3 regions of the Lacisediminihabitans sp. genome follow, and region 3 is predicted to be linked to each of the others. Evidence: predicted binding sites of a transcription regulator. Region 3 holds the regulator's gene; each other region holds the start of a gene.

Region 1 (3,269 bases), on a different contig from region 3:
GATGACACCACCACCAGACGATTGACCACCTCAGGATGGTCGGCGGCCAGCTGCAGCGCGATGCTCCCGCCCGTCGAGACACCGATCACGTCGACGGCAGAGCCGAATCGATGCCGAAGGGCGTCCGCGTACTCCGCGGCCACCGCGGCGATGTCGGAATCCGGCGGCAGCCCGGGGCGATGGCCGATCCACCACACCTCGTGATGGCGCGCCAGCAGGGCGATCTGGCCGCCCTGGATCCGCCGACCCAGGGCGTTGGCCGGGCGATTGCCGCCGGCGATACCGGGGAGGTACACGAGGGGGCTGCCCGACCCGGCACGGAGGTACGGCATCCCGTTGCGAAGCGCGCCCCGGTCGGGCTGCCCCGACCGGGTCGCGTCCGACGGTCTCTCCTGCGGTCTCTTCATTACAGGCTCCTCGCCTCGGTGGCCGAGGCAACGCCGCATCGGAAAGTCGGAAAACACCATCGTGCAACCGGAGCCTCTGAGCTGGCTATGAATCTGAGCTGGCTATGAATCTGAGCCGGCCATGGATCCGAGCCCGCTAGGAATCGGCCGAGACCGGTGCCCGAGGCCAGCGCCCGAGACCAGACGTCGGCGGCGATCTCTCCCAGGCCCAACAGTCGCCCCCGGAGCCGGCACCCGCCGCTCCTGGCGAGCGGTAGGGCCCCGCGGTCGAATTCCGCAGCGGAGGGAGCGCGAGCATGCCGGTGCTCACTACTGAGGGTCGGATCGTGCTCACGAGTTCGAAGAACACCAGATCGACCAGGTCCTGGTCGTCCAGCCAGGCCAGGACCCGCTCCTCATCCACCGGCGGCGACGCGAAGTTCGCGATGGTCATGTCGCCACACCTCCCCTCACTGATGCTTCGGCTGGCCGGTTCAGGACGAGATCGTCATCTGCTCCTGCGCGTTCGCCCGGGAGCCGACCTCGATCTTCCTCGGCTTCGCCTTCTCGCTGACCGGGATCACCACGCTGAGCACGCCATTGTCGTAGTGGGCGCTGATCCGCTCGACATCGACGCCGTCCCCCAGGGTGAACTGCCGCCAGTACGATCCGTACGGCCGTTCCCTGGCGAGGAACTTCGCGCCGTCCGATGTCGGTTCGGTGCGCTGCGCTCGAATGGTGAGCAGCTGGCCGTCGACGTCGACATCGACGGACCCCGGGTCGACTCCCGGCAGGTCGGCGTTGAGGATGTACTGCCCGCCGTCCTGGTAGAGGTCTACGGGCATGAGCCGCTGCCCTCGGTTCGACTGCAGCAGAGCCGAGGCGAGGCGATCCAGTTCGTTGAAAGGATCAAAAGACATAGCCATGATGAGGATTCCCCTTTCTAGAAACGTGAGTCCGAGTGACTCAACCCACTAATTTTCTAACATCAGAGGGAAGCCGGTCTCAAGGCCGACAAGCTCAAAAAATGCTGAAAAATCGGGGCAGTGGCTTCTCGGGGCCGGAGGCCGTACCGCGGTGAGCGGCCCGCGCCGGGGCTAGCCGCCGGCGCGCGGGGCCGCCGTCGATCGGCGTACGACGAGTTGTGGCGCCGGCGACGCGAGCACCGTATGTGTCACCCCGGAGTCACTGTCCGCGAGGGCGGTGACGGCCGCGGCGCCCAGGTCGCTCAGCGGCATTTTCACCGTGGTGATGGGCGGCCAGGTGGCATCCGCGTACCAGACGTCGTGCATCGCCACGATCGAGATGTCCCCCGGCACTCGCAGGTCTCGGTCGTGGATCTCGGCGAGCACCCCGAGGGCCGCGTTGAGGTTGGCGACCACGAGGGCGGTCGGCAGCGTGGGGCTCTCGAGAAGCCGAACCGCGGCGGCGCGTCCGTCGGTGCCCGCGTAGCCGAGCCGCGTCATCCACGCCTCCTCCGTCGGCAGCCCCGCGTCGGCCATGGCCACACGGAAGGCCGCCTCGCGACGGGCGCCGGTCGCGCTGCCGGCCAGACCCCCGACCAGGCCGATTCGCGTGTGGCCGAGGTGCCGCAGGTGTTCCACCGCCAGGCGGATTCCGGCCGCGTCATCGAGCACGATGGTGCTGAGGGGCCCGTCGTCCACCGAGTTGATCACCACAATCGGGGTGTCCTGCACGACGAGCGAGTCCAGATCGGCCGGCGGCGTGCCATCGGGCAGTTGCAGGATCACCCCATCGATGCGGCCCTCCCCCACCAGCCGGCGCAGCCAGTCCCTGTCGTCCTGCAGGCGTTCGGCCCGGGCGAGCACGATCGCGAGGCCTCGGGGAGCCGCCTCGTGCTCCGCCCCTCTCGCGAGCTCGGCGAACACGGCGCTGGTGACATCCGGCACCACGAGGGCGATGGTGCTCGTTCGGGAGGTGCGCAGGGAGCGGGCGGCGTGGTTCGGCACGTAGTCCAGCTGCTGCGCCGCGTCCATCACCCGTTGCCGCGTGCCCGCCGAGACCCGCAGCGTCGTATCGCCCGAGAGCACCCGCGACACCGCCGCCGGGGAGACCCCGGCGAGCGCGGCGACATCGCTGAGCTTGACCATGACCCCGCCTGTCTACTACGAATGCCGCCCGAGCGCGAAATCGCGCCCCTCAGCGGTCGAAGTGCACGACCTCGTTGGCGCCCATCGACCGGTAGAGGGCGTCCACGAGTTCGATCGTCTTCACGTTGTCGCTCACCGCACTGCGCGGAGTCGAGCCGGTCGCGATCGCTTCGAGCACCGACCCCATCGACCCGATGAAGGCGTGCGGAAACCAGCGCTGGGTCACCGGGTACGGCACCCACCCGTCGGTCGGCACGACGGTGCTGGTCACCTCGAGGGTGTCCGGACGTCCGTTCGGGTAGTCGTACATGAGCCCGAGAGTCCCGCGGATGGCGCCCCCGGTTCCCTCGATTCGAAACTCCGCCGAGTTGTCGCCGCCGAGGTTCATGTGGTTGGCCGAGACCAGAGCGGAGCTCCCCTCCGGGAAGGTGTAACTGCTCGCCGTGCGGGTCTCGCCGACCGGATACTGGCCGGGCGTGCGGCCGGCCACGGCGTAGACCGACGACGGCTCGCCCATGAACCAGCGCACCGCGTCGTGGTAGTGGATCGAGTGCACCATGATCTCGAGGCGCTCCATCTCCTTCGCCCACTCCCACTGCGCCCAGTCGGTGAAGACGTTCACGGTGAGGGTGAACGAGGTGACGGTGCCCAGCCAGCCGGCCTCCACCATCCGGTGCGCCGCGGCGATTCCCTCGTCGAACCTCATCTGCTGGTTCACCGCGGCGACCACTCCCGCCTCGGCCGCGAGGGCCGCGAGTTCGCGCGCGGTCTG
Region 2 (3,269 bases), on a different contig from region 3:
GCGACTCCTCCTGATCCGTCACGGCCAGACCCCGGCCAATGTGCTCGGGCAGCTCGACACCGCGAGCCCCGGGCCCGGGCTCACCGACCTCGGCGCGCGCCAGGCGGCGGTGATCCCGGATGCGATGCGCTTCGAGTCGATCGATGCCATCTTCGCGTCGACACTGGTTCGCACCCAGCTCACCGCAGAGCCGCTCTCGCTCGACCGTGGACTGGAGGTGCGCGTGGGACGCGGCCTGCACGAGATCGAGGCCGGGGCGCTCGAGGGGCGAAGCGATCGGGACTCCGTTCGGGCCTACCTGGACACGATCTTCGCGTGGGGCACCGGCGACCTGGACGTGACGATGCCGGGCGCGGCGGACGGGCATTCCTTCTTCCGCCGCTTCGACGCTGACATCGAGATCGCGGCCGCGGAGTCCGACACGGCCGCGGTGTTCAGCCACGGGGCGGCGATCAGGGTGTGGACGGCGGCTCGGGCACAGAACGTGCCGCCCAGCTTCGCGGGCACGAACGAGCTCGGCAACACCGGGGTGGTCGAGCTGATCGGTTCGCCACAGGACGGCTGGACGCTCGTTTCTGGGCCGGGCTGCCGGTGGGCGGGGCGAGGCTCGCTGACGAATCCGCCCAGGATCCGACCGGCGGGCCGGTCTCGAACGCCTAGGTGTACTGCCTGGCACGCCTTGTGCAGGACGCTGCCGCCGTCCACGGGCACACACCGCGCGGACTCCCGTTGTGCAGGACGGGTTGTTCAGGACCGTTCCGGCGTCCAGGGGTGCCCACCCCACAGACTCCCGTTGTGCAGGACGGGTTGTGCAGGACGGCGCGAGCGGAGAGCGAGGACCATTTGTTCAGAACCGACGGGAGCGTCCTGCAGACCGGGACCGTCCGGGTCGCCACACCCCTGTGTGTCCCGCTAAAACTGTGTTGCCCGGGCCGTCTTGCCCAAGCCGTCCTGCACAAGCTGTCCTGCACAACTGGAGTCTGCCGGGCAAGGGCCCACACCGCCGAGGCCTGTAGCGGTGTTTGCAGTCACAGCAGCGTCAGCGTGGGACACGAGGACCTCGCTCACGTTCACAGACCGAACCGAGTCGTGACACCCAATGCTGCCTGGGCAGCAGGCCCAGGCGGCAGTCGCCGCGGCGTCTCCATCAAGAAGGCGCGCACTGCGCGGCTCTTCGACATGGAGAGCGGCGCCATCGGCGAACTCTCCCAGCCCGGTGGGCCGCTGTACAACATCGAGGTCTCGAACGGCGGCCTCATCACGTTCCCGGGCGGGGTGCCCCTCATTCAGGGCGGTGTCGTGATCGGCGCGCTCGGCGTGAGCGGAAGTCTCGTCGAGAACGACCGCCGGGTCGCCCTGGCGGGTGCCGCCACGATCTCGTGATCGCACAACCCGGGTGAGACCTGCACGACGAGGAATGGCCCGGAGCGTGTGCTCCGGGCCATTCCCGTGTCGATCGTGGTGCCTTCGGCTAGGCGGCCGGGACCTCGGCGGCCTCCGTCGGGGCCACCGAGCCATTGCTGATCTCGATCTTGCGAGCGCGCGCCTTCTCGCTCACCGGAAGGGTCAGGTTGAGAACTCCGTTGTCGTACCGGGCCGCGATCTTCTCGGTGTCGATGTTGCGGCCGAGCGTGAGCTGACGCAGGAACGAGCCGGCCTGGCGCTCGCGCGACAGCCAGGTGACGTTGTCGCCGGCGGGGGCGGTGCGCTCGGCCCGGATGCTGAGCAGCTGACCGTCGACGTCGATGTCCACCGTGGTCGGGTCGATCCCGGGCAGGTCGGCCGTCACGATGTAGTTGTCGCCGTCGCGGTAGAGATCCAGCGGGATCGAGCGGGTGGCGGTGCGGGCGGTGTAAAGGGGGCGGTTGGGGTAGAGAATCGCAGTCACAGTCAAACTCCTTGTGAGTCCTTAAACTTGAGTCGGTGTGACTCAACTAGGTCCGAATTAGCACTCGGACATCGAGAGTGCCAGCCGAATCGACCCTTCGGATTCCGCCCTCAGCGATACGCCGCCGTCCCGGACTCGCGGACCGGCTGTGGAGCGCCCTGTTAGGGTTGCCGCGTGAGTGTACGAGTCGAGAAGGTCGATCTGCCGGGCATCGGCACGCGTCATGACGTGATCACCAAGAAGGGCAGACGCATCGGCGTCGTCTCCCATCGGTCGGGTGAGCGGGAGCTCGCGCTGTTCGGTGTCGACGACCCGGACGAGGCCATCGACTCCATCGCGCTCACCGACGACGAGGCGGCCGCCCTCGCCGACGTGCTCGGCGCCTCGCTCATGCTGGGCCAGCTCGCCGGCATCCGGGAGCAGGCCGCCGGCCTCTTCACCGAACAGCTGCTCATCTCGGCCGGATCCCCCTACGCGGGAGAGGTGCTCGGTGCCACCAGGGCTCGCACCAGAACGCACACCTCGATCGTCGCCATCGTGCGCGGCGCGGACGTGATCCCCTCCCCCACCCCCGATTCAGCCCTGCAGGCCGGCGACACCATCATCGCCGTGGGCACCAGGCCGGGCCTCGACGCGCTCGCCCGCGTGCTCACCGACGGCTGAAAGGCACCCATCACCCATGCATGACGCCGCCCTGCTCCTCATCGAAGTCGGGGCCGTACTGCTGGGACTGAGCCTGCTTTCCCGGCTCGCCGACAAGATCGGCATCTCCGCGATTCCGCTCTACCTCATCGCGGGGCTCGCCTTCGGGGTCGGCGGCTTCGCACCGCTCGACGCCGGCAACGAGTTCTTCCGCTTCGGCAGCGAGCTCGGCGTGATCCTGTTGCTGGCGATGCTCGGCCTCGAGTACTCGCCGACCGAGCTGATCACGAGCCTCAAACGGTCGAGGCTCGCGGGCATCCTGGATGCCGTGCTCAACGCCCTGCCCGGCGCGGCCTGCGCGCTCATCCTGGGCTGGGGTCCGATCGCCGCGGTCGCGCTGGCCGGCATCACCTGGGTGTCGTCCTCCGGCGTGATCGCCAAGGTTCTGCGCGACCTGCGCCGGCTCGGCAACCGGGAGACCCCAACCATCCTCTCCATCCTCGTGATCGAGGACCTCGCGATGGCGTTCTACCTGCCCGTGCTCTCGGCGCTCGTGATCGGCGCCGGATTCCTCGCCGGTGCGACCGCCCTCGTGGTGGCCGTGCTCGTGGTGGTGGTGATTCTCTACGTGGCGCTTCGCCACGGCAAGATCATCTCGCGGCTGTTCGCCGCCCACCATCCCGAGTCACTGCTGCTCGGGGTGCTCGGTCTCACGATGCTCGTGGCCGGCGTCGCCCAG
Region 3 (3,269 bases):
GCAGGGAGGCGCCCATGGCCAGCCAGGACTGGTTCGATAAGGACTTCTACGCCGTGCTCGGCGTGTCCAAGGACGTCTCGGCGGCCGATCTCAAGAAGACGTACCGCAAGCTCGCCCGCAAGTACCACCCGGACTCGAACCCGGGGGATGCTGCGGCCGAGGCGAAGTTCAAGGAGATCAGCGAGGCGCACTCGGTGCTCGGCGACCCGGAGCAGCGCAAGGAGTACGACCAGATGCGCGCGATGGGCCCCGGGCGGCCGCGCTTCACGTCCGGAGGGTCCGGCCAGGCCGGCGGCTTCGAGGACGTGTTCGGCGGCATGTTCGGGCAGGGCGCGCAGCGAGGCGCGTACACGCCGAGCGGCGCCGGAGCCGGCGGCTTCGACGACATCTTCGGCGGCCTGTTCGGCGGCGGCACATTCGGCCAGTCGAGCGGCGGCTTCCGCGGGGCGGCCGGGCCGACCAAGGGTCGGGACCTCGCCGCGAGCACCACCCTCGACTTCGTCACGGCCATCAACGGCGACACGGTGAAGCTGCAGCCGGCGGAGGGCAAGCCGATCAGCGTCAAGATCCCGGCCGGCGTGAGCGACGGCCAGAAGATCCGTCTCAAGGGCAAGGGTGAATCGAGCCACGACGGCGGCGCCCCTGGCGACCTCGTTCTCACGATCACCGTGCGGCGGCATCCGGTGTTCGAGCGCGACGGACTCAACCTGCGGGTGGATGTGCCGGTCACCTTCACCGAGGCGACGCTCGGCGCGACGATCGAGGTTCCCACTCTCGGCGCGGAACCCGTGAAGCTGCGGGTCGCCCCCGGTACCCCGAGTGGCCGCGTGCTGCGCGTGAAGGGCCGTGGAGTCACCTCCACGAAGGGCGTCGGCGACCTGCTCGCCACGGTGCAGGTGGCCGTTCCGGCCCACCTCACCGCCGAGGCGCGCGAGGCGCTCGAGAATTTCGCCGCGCTTCAGCCGGCGGAGAACCCGCGCGCCGAGCTCATCGACAAGGCGAGGAGGGGCTGACCGTGGAGTCGACGGACCCGGTGTTCGCGATCGCGATCGCCGCGGAGCTCGCGGGGATGCACCCGCAGACGCTGCGCCAGTACGATCGGCTCGAATTGGTGATCCCGCAGCGCACGTCTGGGCAGTCCCGGCGGTATTCCATGCGCGACATCGACCAGCTGCGCGAGATCGCGAGACTCGGCGCCGAGGGAGTGAGCCTCGAGGGCATCCGGCGCGTGCTTCAACTCGAAAACCAGGTCGCCGCCCTCAGCCGTCGTGTTCGTGAGCTCGAGCACGCCCTCGCCGACGAGATGATCTCGCGCCCGGGGCAGCGGGTGTTCGCCGCCGGCGAGTCGGGGGATGTCGTGTCGATCAAGGCGGGAACGCGCGCCCGTCGAAACACCCAGGTGGTGGTGTGGCGGCCACTCGGCCATGACTGATTCGCCCCCGTTCCCCCCGCACGACCAGCCGAACGAAGGAATCCGCACCATGTCCGACTCGTCTCCGTACCAGGCCGCCTACGCGCCGCGTGCCATCCGCCCCCCGCTCACCGCGGAAGCCAGACGGGGAACGGTGATCGCCGGGGCTATCGGATTCGTGCTGCTCGGCCTCGGCTACGCGATGGTCGCCCTGCCCATCGCCCTCGCGCTGCTCGTGGCGTTCCTTTCCCTGATCGTGCGCTGGGCCAGCGCCTCGTCCGACACCTCGAACGCCGGATTCGACCGGTTCGTCTCCGGGCTCGACCCCGCCCCGTGGATCCTGCCGCTCGTGCTGGTCGTGGTGGTCGGCGTCGTGCTGATGATCGCCGCCGTCGTCGTGAGCGCGCGCGTGCTCGCCGCGCACCACGTGCGCCGACCGTGGGCGGTCACCTGGGCCGGGGCGGGAATCGCCGTCGTGGCCTCGTGGTTCGTCTCGGACATCCTGGGTTTCTTCACCCGCCTCGTGGTGGTCGGGTCGTCGTGGGGTTCGCCGTCCTGGGGCCAGGGCGTACTCGCCTTCGTCGTCGTCTCGGCGGTCATCAGCCTCGCCTCCAACGCCGCGATCGGCTGGCTCAGCTGGTGGTGGATGGCGTACGCCATGCGCCCGGCGGCCCCCGTCGCATCCAGCACCCCGGTCGCTACCAATGCCTGACAACGACGCTCCGCAGTTCGATCTGGCCCGGCTGCGCCGCTGGCCAGACGTGGAGGCGCCCAACCTGTTCGCGGTGGACGCGAGCGACCGGCTCATCCTCGATGAGGCGTCCGACGCGATCGCCGCCGCCGCACCCGGCACCGTCGTCGTGATCAACGACCACTACGGGGCCCTCGCGATCGGTGCCGCGGCGAACCTCGGAGCCACGGGCGTGCGGGTGTTCCAGGACGCCCTCGTGGGGGAGGCGGCGCTCGCCGCGAACGCCCGGGGGGTCACGACCGAGCTGACCAGCCTGCCGCTCGGCGAGTCCCTGCTCTCCGGTGCGGCCGTCGTGCTGCTGCAGGTGCCGCGCTCGCTCGCCGAGCTCGACGAGATCGCGAGCGAGATCGCCCGCTGGGCAGACCCGTCCGTTGTGGTCTTCGCCGGGGGACGCATCAAGCACCTGTCCCTGACCATGAACGCGGTGCTCACGAAGCACTTCGGCCGACTGGATGTCTCGCTCGCGCGGCAGAAGTCCCGGGTGTTGATCGCCCGCGAGCCGCTCAGCGCCGAATCCAACTTCCCCGTGCGCGAATACAACCAGGAGCTCGGGCTCTGGGTGTGCGCGCACGGCGCGGTCTTCGCCGGGGCGAAGCTCGACCTCGGCACCCGGCTGCTGCTCTCGGTGCTCGACGACGCGCTTCCCGCGGCAGCCACGGCCATCGATCTCGGCAGCGGCACGGGCATTCTCGCGGTCTCGCTCGCGCGATCACGCCCGGACATCTCGGTGATCGCCACCGACCAGTCCGCGGCGGCGGTGGCATCCTCGCTCGCCACCGTGGAGGCCAACGGTCTCGCCGACCGGGTCTCGGTGGTGCGCGACGACGGGCTGAAGTCCCAACCGGACTCGAGCGCCGACCTGATCGTGCTGAACCCTCCCTTCCACGTGGGGGCGACCGTGCACACCGGTCTCGCCGACCGCCTGTTCCGGGATGCCGCCCGCGTGCTTCGGCCCGGCGGCGAACTCTGGACCGTCTACAACTCGCACCTCGACTATCGGCCGACTCTGCAGTCGGTGATCGGTTCCACCCGCGAGGTGGTGCGCAACAACAAATTCACGGTCACGTCCTCCCGCAGGCGTGTTCCCCCGAACGCTGGTGAAGTGAA

Evidence for each region. The regulator HspR, encoded in region 3, represses chaperone genes until heat shock. The targets are predictions, from matches to a motif close to AAGTTGAGTCNNNNNGACTCAACTT.
Region 1: a site for HspR is predicted at 1,335-1,359, ahead of ACHZD8_RS09275 (Hsp20/alpha crystallin family protein). Genes of this name have one in related genera too.
Region 2: a site for HspR is predicted at 1,913-1,937, ahead of ACHZD8_RS12520 (Hsp20/alpha crystallin family protein). Genes of this name have one in related genera too.

What each region holds. Positions count from the first base shown of each region.
Region 1 covers NZ_JAYSJZ010000064.1:65,196-68,464, forward strand. Annotated here, with positions in the region: gene ACHZD8_RS09265 (alpha/beta fold hydrolase) at 1-407, opposite strand, end outside; gene ACHZD8_RS09270 (hypothetical protein) at 544-840, opposite strand; gene ACHZD8_RS09275 (Hsp20/alpha crystallin family protein) at 881-1,312, opposite strand; gene ACHZD8_RS09280 (LacI family DNA-binding transcriptional regulator) at 1,484-2,497, opposite strand; gene ACHZD8_RS09285 (Gfo/Idh/MocA family protein) at 2,547-3,269, opposite strand, start outside.
Region 2 covers NZ_JAYSJZ010000079.1:37,179-40,447, reverse strand. Annotated here, with positions in the region: gene ACHZD8_RS12530 (histidine phosphatase family protein) at 1-916, shown strand, start outside; gene ACHZD8_RS12525 (heme-binding protein) at 1,090-1,383, shown strand; gene ACHZD8_RS12520 (Hsp20/alpha crystallin family protein) at 1,472-1,888, opposite strand; gene ACHZD8_RS12515 (cation:proton antiporter regulatory subunit) at 2,063-2,551, shown strand; gene ACHZD8_RS12510 (cation:proton antiporter) at 2,568-3,269, shown strand, end outside.
Region 3 covers NZ_JAYSJZ010000080.1:21,296-24,564, reverse strand. Annotated here, with positions in the region: gene ACHZD8_RS12650 (DnaJ C-terminal domain-containing protein) at 15-1,013, shown strand; gene ACHZD8_RS12645 (heat shock protein transcriptional repressor HspR) at 1,016-1,432, shown strand; gene ACHZD8_RS12640 (hypothetical protein) at 1,482-2,123, shown strand; gene ACHZD8_RS12635 (class I SAM-dependent methyltransferase) at 2,116-3,269, shown strand, end outside.